2 regions of the Citrobacter sp. CRE-46 genome follow, and region 2 is predicted to be linked to the other one. Evidence: predicted binding sites of a transcription regulator. Region 2 holds the regulator's gene; the other holds the start of a gene.

Region 1 (4,214 bases), 610 kb from region 2:
GGCGGCGATCACCGCATCGACTTCTACGCTGCGACTACGATCGAGCGTGGCGCGAATACCCGATTCAGTTTTTTCCAGACCCTGAAGCTGTGATTTCAGCAGCAGATGCACACCCATATCGGTCAGACGATGCTGTAAGCGACTGCTGACTTCCGGTGGCATCAGCGAGGCCAGAATGCTGGCGGCGTTGTCGATAAGCGTTACCGCTTTACCGGCACGACAAAAATCCATCGCCAGCTCACTGCCAATCAGACCGCCGCCGACAATGAGTACCCGCTGGGCATCACGCAGTTGCGTTTCACAGGCGCGGTATTCTTGCTGGCTGTTCAATGTGAGCATTAACTCACGTCCGGTAACTGGAGGCACAAAGGCTGAAGCCCCCGTCGCCAGCACCAGCTTGTCGTACTGCCACTGTTGGTCCTGACTTTTCACGATGTGGGCATCGGTGTCGATGTCGGTCACCCAGGTGTAGGGGAACAGGCGCAAATTAAACTGTTCGGCAAACTCCCCCGCCGACTGGCGGGTGAGGTCGTCTGCACGCTGTGCCTGACTGATAACGTGGCTGAGATCGGGCTTGTTGTACTCATCCATGCTGTCAGCGGCAATCAGGGTCAACGGAACAGTTGCATCCTGTTTACGGATATTTTTGACTAACTGGCGGGCGGCGAAGCCCGAACCAATAATGACAATTCCGTGGCTCATTTTGCCTCCGTTGCCAGTACGTCGAAGACGTCTTTACCTAATGAACATTCCGGGCACAGGAAGTTATCCGGCACATCGCTCCATGGGGTACCTGGCGCGACATCCTGCAACGGTTCGCCTTTTGCTGGATCGTAAATCCACTGGCACACGCTGCACTGCATGCTTGGGCCGAGGTCAGCCGCAGCCGCAGCGGCACAAGCGCACTCTTCTTCTTTGGTTGCCGCTTTGACGGTCGTTTCCGGTAGCGGAGCAAGCGCCCACTGACGTGCAATTTCACGACCGTGCTGACGACACAGTTCCAGCGCATCCAGATCCGGACGCCATTTCGCCTTCAGGCTAAGCGACATCTCAAAACCGGCATCTTGTAAACGGGTGGACAGGCGGTCAACTGCGCCGCCGCTCCAGCCGTGAGAACCAAAGGCGCTGGCGCGTTTGTTACGAAAACGCAGGCCAGTCATCTCTTCCACCAGTCCGGCGATTTTAGGCATCATCACGTTGTTCATGGTGGAAGTACCGACCAGTACGCCTTTAGAACGGAAGACGTTGGTCAGGACGTCGTTTTTGTCGCTACGGGCGACGTTAAAGATTTTCACCGCCACGTTCGGGTCAACTTCATTGATGCCCTGGGCAATGGCGTCCGCCATCATGCGGGTGTTGTTGGACATGGTGTCGTAGAAGATGGTGATGCGGTCTTCCTGATAATCGGCCGCCCATTTCAGGTACAGCTCAACGATCTGCGTTGGGTTGTCGCGCCATACCACACCGTGGGAGGTGGCAATCATATCGACCGGCAGATTGAAGCCGAGGATTTCAGTGATTTTCGGCGTCACCAGACGGCTGAACGGGGTCAGGATGTTGGCGTAGTAGCGTTGGCATTGTTCGAACAGTTCGGTCTGGTCAACTTCATCATTGAACAGACGTTCGTCGCAGTAATGCTGGCCGAAGGCATCGTTACTGAACAGTACCGCATCGCCGGTCATGTAGGTCATCATGCTGTCAGGCCAGTGCAGCATCGGCGTTTCAACAAAAATCAGTTGTTTGCCGTTGCCGATGTCCAGAGAATCACCGGTTTTCACCACGTTGAAGTTCCACTCCGGATGATGGTGGTGGCCGGTGATGGAATCAATCGCGTTAGCGGTGCAGTAAATTGGCGTGTCCGGGATGCAGGACATCAGTTCGGTCAGCGCACCGGCGTGATCTTCTTCCGCGTGGTTAATGATGATGTAGTCGATATCCGCGAGGTCAATTTCACTGCGCAGGTTCTGCACGAATTCACGGCTAAACTTATGGTCTACTGTATCGATCAGCACGTTTTTTTCTTCACGGATGAGATAGCTGTTGTAGCTGCTACCGCGCAGCGTTTTGTATTCAGTGCCGTGGAAATCTCGCACTTCCCAGTCACGTTGGCCAACCCAATGAATGTTATTTTTAACCAGAATAGACATAGCAACCTCAATTAATTCAGCGTTTTTCTAAAAAGATATTTTGTTAATTGCAGGTTGTGTGCCAACTTTTTAGTTGTTTGATTTTTAATGATTTATTATTTATTGCCTATAAAGTGGTAGTCAAAATGACTGTTTATTTTATTGTCAATATGACAATATGAATTGTCAAAATGACAATGAGGTTGCCATGAGCTTTTCAGTAGATGTGCTGGCGGGTATCGCCATTGAATTACAAAGCGGTATCGGTCATCAGGACCGTTTTCAGCGCCTGATCACGACCTTGCGCCAGGTGCTGGAGTGCGATGCATCGGCACTGCTGCGCTACGAGTCGCGACAGTTTATCCCGCTGGCTATCGATGGCCTGGCGCAGGATGTCCTCGGCCGCCGCTTCACGCTGGAGGGACATCCGCGGCTGGAGGCGATTGCCCGCGCCGGGGACGTGGTACGTTTTCCTGCCGACAGCGATCTGCCCGATCCTTATGACGGGTTAATCCCGGGTCAGGAGAGCCTGAAAGTGCATGCCTGCATCGGGTTGCCGCTGTTTGCCGGACAAAGTCTGATTGGCGCGTTAACGCTGGATGGCATGGAGCCCGATCAGTTCGATGTCTTCAGCGATGAAGAGCTTAGGCTAATTGCCGCTCTGGCTGCGGGGGCGCTGAGTAATGCGTTGCTGATTGAACAACTGGAAAGCCAGAATATGCTGCCGGGTTCGTCGACGGCTTTCGAGCAGGTGACGGAAACCCAGATGATTGGCCTGTCGCCCAATATGATGCAGTTGAAAAAAGAGATTGAGATTGTGGCAGGGTCCGATCTCAACGTACTGATCAGTGGCGAAACCGGGACCGGGAAGGAGCTGGTAGCCAAAGCGATTCATGAAGGTTCGCCGCGTGCGGTGAATCCGCTGGTGTATCTCAACTGCGCGGCGTTGCCCGAAAGCGTGGCGGAAAGTGAACTTTTTGGTCACGTAAAAGGGGCTTTTACCGGGGCTATCAGTAATCGTAGCGGTAAGTTTGAAATGGCGGATAACGGCACGCTGTTTCTCGACGAGATTGGCGAACTCTCGCTGGCGCTGCAGGCCAAGCTGCTGCGCGTATTGCAGTATGGCGATATTCAGCGCGTAGGGGACGATCGCAGCCTGCGCGTTGACGTGCGCGTACTGGCGGCGACCAATCGTGATTTACGAGAAGAGGTGCTGGCGGGGAATTTTCGCGCGGATCTGTTTCATCGCCTGAGCGTTTTTCCCCTTTCCGTGCCGCCACTGCGTGAGCGCGGCGAAGATGTAGTGCTGTTGGCAGGCTATTTTTGCGAGCAATGTCGGCTGCGGCTGGGACTTTCCCGCGTTGTGTTAAGCCCCGGCGCGCGTAATCATCTGCTGAGTTACGGCTGGCCCGGAAACGTGCGCGAGCTGGAACATGCCATTCATCGGGCGGTTGTGCTGGCAAGGGCTACCCGGGCAGGGGATGAGGTGGTGCTGGAGGCACAGCATTTTGCCTTGCAGAATGAAAGCCCTGTACCGCAGCCGGACGTCGTGGCAGAGATCCCGCAGCATCACAATTTGCGTGAGGCAACGGAGTCATTTCAGCGCGAGATGATCCGCCGGGCCTTGGCGCAAAATAATCACAATTGGGCGGCAAGCGCGCGGGCGCTGGAAACAGACGTCGCCAACCTGCACCGGCTGGCGAAACGCCTGGGGCTGAAGGATTAGATAATACCGGCCTGATAGAAATCCTGCAGGTTGATAGCGCCGGTGAGTTTCCCGTTTTCATCTACCACCGGTGCGGCAGTGATTTTGCGTTTCATCAGGATCTCTTTGGCGTCAATGGCGCGGCTCTGCGCCTGCAGCGTAATGCCATTATGGGTCATTGCTTCGCTAACCTGCGTGGTGAGCGCGCCGCCGCCTACCAACCATCGACGCAGGTCGCCGTCAGTGAAGACGCCTTTCACCAGTGACGCGTCATCACAGACAGCCACCAGACCAAGACCCGTGCGGCTGAGTTCCAGCATCGCGTCCATGACGCTGGTGGTCAGCGTTACCTGCGGAATGGCCTCGTCACGGCGCATCAGGTG
Region 2 (4,214 bases):
GTTGAAGTTAACGCCCTGGTGCCTGACTCTCAACTACGCAGAATTACGACCGATAACGCACAGATTAACCTGGTGACTCAAGACGTCACTTCTGATGATCTTGTCACGTTATATGGCACAACATTTAACTCCAGCGGACTGAAGATGCGCGGCAACTTACGCAACAAGAACGCCGAGCTGATTGAAAAGGTTAGAACCTCATATGAAATCCAAAATAAACAAACTCAGCCTTAATCTTGTGCTTGCCAGTTCACTTCTGGCCGCCAGCATTCCGGCATTTGCCGTCACCGGCGATACCGAGCAGCCGATTCACATCGAGTCGGACCAGCAGTCCCTGGATATGCAGGGCAACGTGGTGACGTTTACTGGTAACGTGATTGTGACTCAGGGCACCATCAAAATTAATGCCGATAAAGTCGTTGTGACCCGCCCGGGCGGTGAAGACGGTAAAGAAGTGATTGATGGTTACGGTGAGCCCGCCACCTTTTACCAGATGCAGGACAACGGTAAGCCAGTGAAAGGCCGCGCCTCACACATGCACTATGAACTGGCGAAAGACTTCGTCGTGCTTACCGGTAAGGCTTACCTGGAACAGCTCGATAGCAACATCACGGGTGATAAGATCACCTATCTGGTGAAAGAGCAGAAAATGCAGGCCTTCAGCGATAAAGGCAAACGCGTCACCACCGTTCTGGTTCCGTCGCAGTTGCAGGACAAAAACAAGGCTCCGGCAGAGAAAAAAGGTAACTGATTCGTTATGGCAACATTAACTGCAAAGAACCTTGCAAAGGCCTATAAGGGCCGCCGTGTGGTGGAAGATGTCAGTCTGACCGTCAACTCCGGGGAGATCGTCGGTCTGCTTGGTCCTAACGGTGCGGGCAAGACAACGACATTTTACATGGTGGTCGGCATTGTCCCGCGCGATGCGGGCAACATTATCATTGATGACGAAGATATCAGTCTGCTGCCACTGCATGCGCGCGCGCGTCGCGGCATCGGCTACCTACCGCAGGAAGCGTCTATTTTCCGTCGCCTGAGCGTGTTTGATAACCTGATGGCGGTACTGCAAATTCGTGACGATCTCACCAGTGAGCAGCGGGAAGATCGCGCCAATGAGCTGATGGAAGAATTCCATATCGAACATCTGCGTGACAGCATGGGCCAATCGCTCTCCGGTGGTGAACGACGCCGTGTGGAAATCGCCCGCGCGCTGGCCGCGAATCCGAAATTTATCCTGCTTGATGAACCGTTTGCCGGTGTTGACCCGATTTCCGTTATCGATATCAAACGGATCATCGAACACCTGCGCGACAGCGGGCTTGGGGTGTTGATTACCGACCATAACGTCCGCGAAACGCTGGCAGTTTGTGAGCGCGCCTATATCGTGAGCCAGGGACACCTGATCGCCCACGGCACGCCGACAGAAATACTGCAGGATGAGCACGTTAAGCGCGTATACCTTGGGGAAGACTTCAGACTCTGATAGGGTAGAAGACTTCACGTCACCGCAGGAGAAAACAACTCTGAACATGAAGCAAGGTTTGCAACTCAGGCTTAGCCAACAACTGGCGATGACGCCTCAGCTACAACAGGCGATCCGTCTGTTGCAGTTGTCCACGCTGGAACTTCAGCAAGAACTTCAGCAAGCGCTGGAAAGTAACCCACTGCTCGAGCAAACCGATCTTCACGACGAAATTGATACCCAGGAAAAACAGGACAGCGAATCCCTCGATACCGCAGATGCACTCGAACAAAAAGAGATGCCAGAGGAATTGCCGCTTGACGCCAGTTGGGATGAAATCTACACCGCCGGTACGCCTTCAGGCACCAGCGGAGATTACATTGACGACGAACTGCCTGTTTATCAGGGGGAGACCACGCAATCGCTGCAGGATTACCTGATGTGGCAAGTGGAGCTGACCCCGTTCTCGGATACCGATCGCGCCATTGCGACATCAATTGTTGATGCGGTTGACGAAACCGGTTATCTCACCGTGACCCTGGACGATATTCTCGAAAGCATGGGCGATGACGACGTCGGTATGGATGAAATCGAAGCCGTGCTTAAACGCGTTCAGCGCTTTGATCCCGTTGGCGTGGCAGCCAAAGATCTGCGTGACTGCTTACTGATCCAACTCTCGCAATTTGATAAGTCCACGCCATGGCTGGAAGAAGCGCGTCTGATCATCAGCGATCACCTCGATCTGTTAGCCAACCATGACTTTCGCTCGCTGATGCGCGTAACCCGACTGAAAGAAGACGTGCTGAAAGAAGCCGTCAACCTCATCCAGTCGCTCGATCCCCGCCCAGGACAGTCGATCCAAACCGGCGAGCCGGAATACGTCATCCCGGATGTGCTGGTGCGTAAGCATAACGATCGTTGGGTGGTCGAACTCAACGGCGACAGCATTCCACGCTTGCAGATTAACCAGCACTACGCCGCGATGTGCAATAGCGCGCGCAACGATGCCGACAGCCAGTTTATTCGTAGCAATTTGCAGGATGCGAAGTGGCTGATTAAAAGTCTGGAAAGCCGCAATGATACGCTGCTGCGCGTCAGTCGCTGTATCGTTGAACAGCAGCAGGCCTTCTTTGAGCAAGGCGAAGAATTTATGAAACCGATGGTGCTGGCGGATATCGCCCAGGCCGTCGAGATGCACGAATCGACCATTTCCCGAGTGACCACGCAAAAGTATTTGCACAGTCCGCGCGGCATATTTGAACTGAAGTATTTCTTTTCCAGTCACGTTAACACTGAAGGCGGGGGCGAAGCCTCATCCACAGCTATCCGCGCACTGGTGAAGAAATTAATTGCTGCGGAAAACCCCGCGAAACCGCTGAGTGACAGCAAGTTAACCTCTATGCTGTCGGATCAGGGTATCATGGTGGCACGCCGCACCGTTGCGAAGTACCGAGAGTCTTTATCCATTCCGCCGTCTAACCAGCGCAAACAACTGGTGTGACCCAACCGATAAGGAAGACACTATGCAGCTCAACATCACTGGAAACAACGTCGAAATCACGGAAGCTCTGCGCGAGTTTGTTAATACCAAATTCGCCAAGCTTGAACAATATTTCGACCGGATTAATCAGGTCTATATTGTGTTGAAAGTGGAGAAGGTTACACATATCTCGGATGCAACACTGCATGTAAACGGTGGCGAAATTCATGCCAGCGCGGAAGGTCAGGATATGTACGCCGCCATTGACGGTTTAATTGATAAACTGGCTCGGCAGTTAACAAAACATAAAGATAAACTGAAACAGCACTAACTTGTCCGGGCAGTTAGCGGGTGCAGGACGGCCTGTTGTGCAGCACAACGGGCCATTTGTACAGTTAGCGCTTAGGTGAAATTATGACAAATAACGATACGACTCTACAACTGAGCAATGTTCTTAACCAGGAATGTACGCGCGCGGCCGTTCACTGCCAAAGCAAGAAACGCGCACTGGAAATCATCAGTGAACTGGCGGCAAAACAGCTCAGCTTGCCCTCTCAGGTGGTATTTGAAGCCATTCTGACGCGTGAAAAAATGGGCAGTACCGGCATCGGTAATGGTATTGCCATCCCGCACGGCAAGCTGGAAGAAGACACGATGCGCGCGGTTGGCGTGTTTGTGCAACTCGAAACGCCCATCGCCTTCGACGCCATTGATAATCAGCCCGTCGATCTGCTTTTCGCCCTGCTGGTCCCGGCAGACCAAACCAAGACGCATTTGCATACATTATCGCTGGTCGCCAAACGTCTGGCAGATAAAGCCATCTGCCGTCGCCTGCGCGCCGCACAGAGTGACCAGGAGTTGTATCAAATCATCACGGACACCGAAGGTGGACAGGATGACGCATAACAACCCAATGGCATCCTTTTTTGTCGTTGTGAGGAGAAACAGTACATGGTACTGATGATCGTCAGCGGTCGTTCAGGGTCAGGCAAATCCGTTGCCCTGCGTGCGCTGGAAGATATGGGTTTTTACTGCGTGGATAACCTTCCCGTAGTGCTGTTGCCCGATCTGGCTCGTACACTGGCCGATCGCCAGATTTCTGCGGCCGTCAGCATTGATGTGCGTAACATGCCGGAATCCCCGGAGATTTTCGAGCAGGCAATGAACAATCTGCCTGAAGGCTTCTCACCGCAGTTGCTGTTCCTTGATGCTGACCGTAACACGCTGATTCGCCGCTACAGCGACACGCGTCGTTTACACCCCCTCTCCAGC

What was found. The regulator sigma-54, encoded in region 2, starts transcription at its own class of promoters, with help from an activator protein. The targets are predictions, from matches to a motif close to GTTGGCACANNTTTCGCTNT.
Region 1: the regulator sigma-54 is predicted to act here: its motif matches at 2,194-2,213, upstream of norV (anaerobic nitric oxide reductase flavorubredoxin).

The regions. Positions count from the first base shown of each region.
Region 1 is NZ_CM184341.1:1,159,607-1,163,820, forward strand. It holds gene norW (NADH:flavorubredoxin reductase NorW) at 1-702, opposite strand, end outside; gene norV (anaerobic nitric oxide reductase flavorubredoxin) at 699-2,147, opposite strand; gene norR (nitric oxide reductase transcriptional regulator NorR) at 2,335-3,852, shown strand; gene gutQ (arabinose-5-phosphate isomerase GutQ) at 3,849-4,214, opposite strand, start outside.
Region 2 is NZ_CM184341.1:546,128-550,341, reverse strand. It holds gene lptC (LPS export ABC transporter periplasmic protein LptC) at 1-234, shown strand, start outside; gene lptA (lipopolysaccharide ABC transporter substrate-binding protein LptA) at 203-751, shown strand; gene lptB (LPS export ABC transporter ATP-binding protein) at 758-1,483, shown strand; gene rpoN (RNA polymerase factor sigma-54) at 1,530-2,963, shown strand; gene hpf (ribosome hibernation promoting factor) at 2,986-3,273, shown strand; gene ptsN (PTS IIA-like nitrogen regulatory protein PtsN) at 3,357-3,848, shown strand; gene rapZ (RNase adapter RapZ) at 3,894-4,214, shown strand, end outside.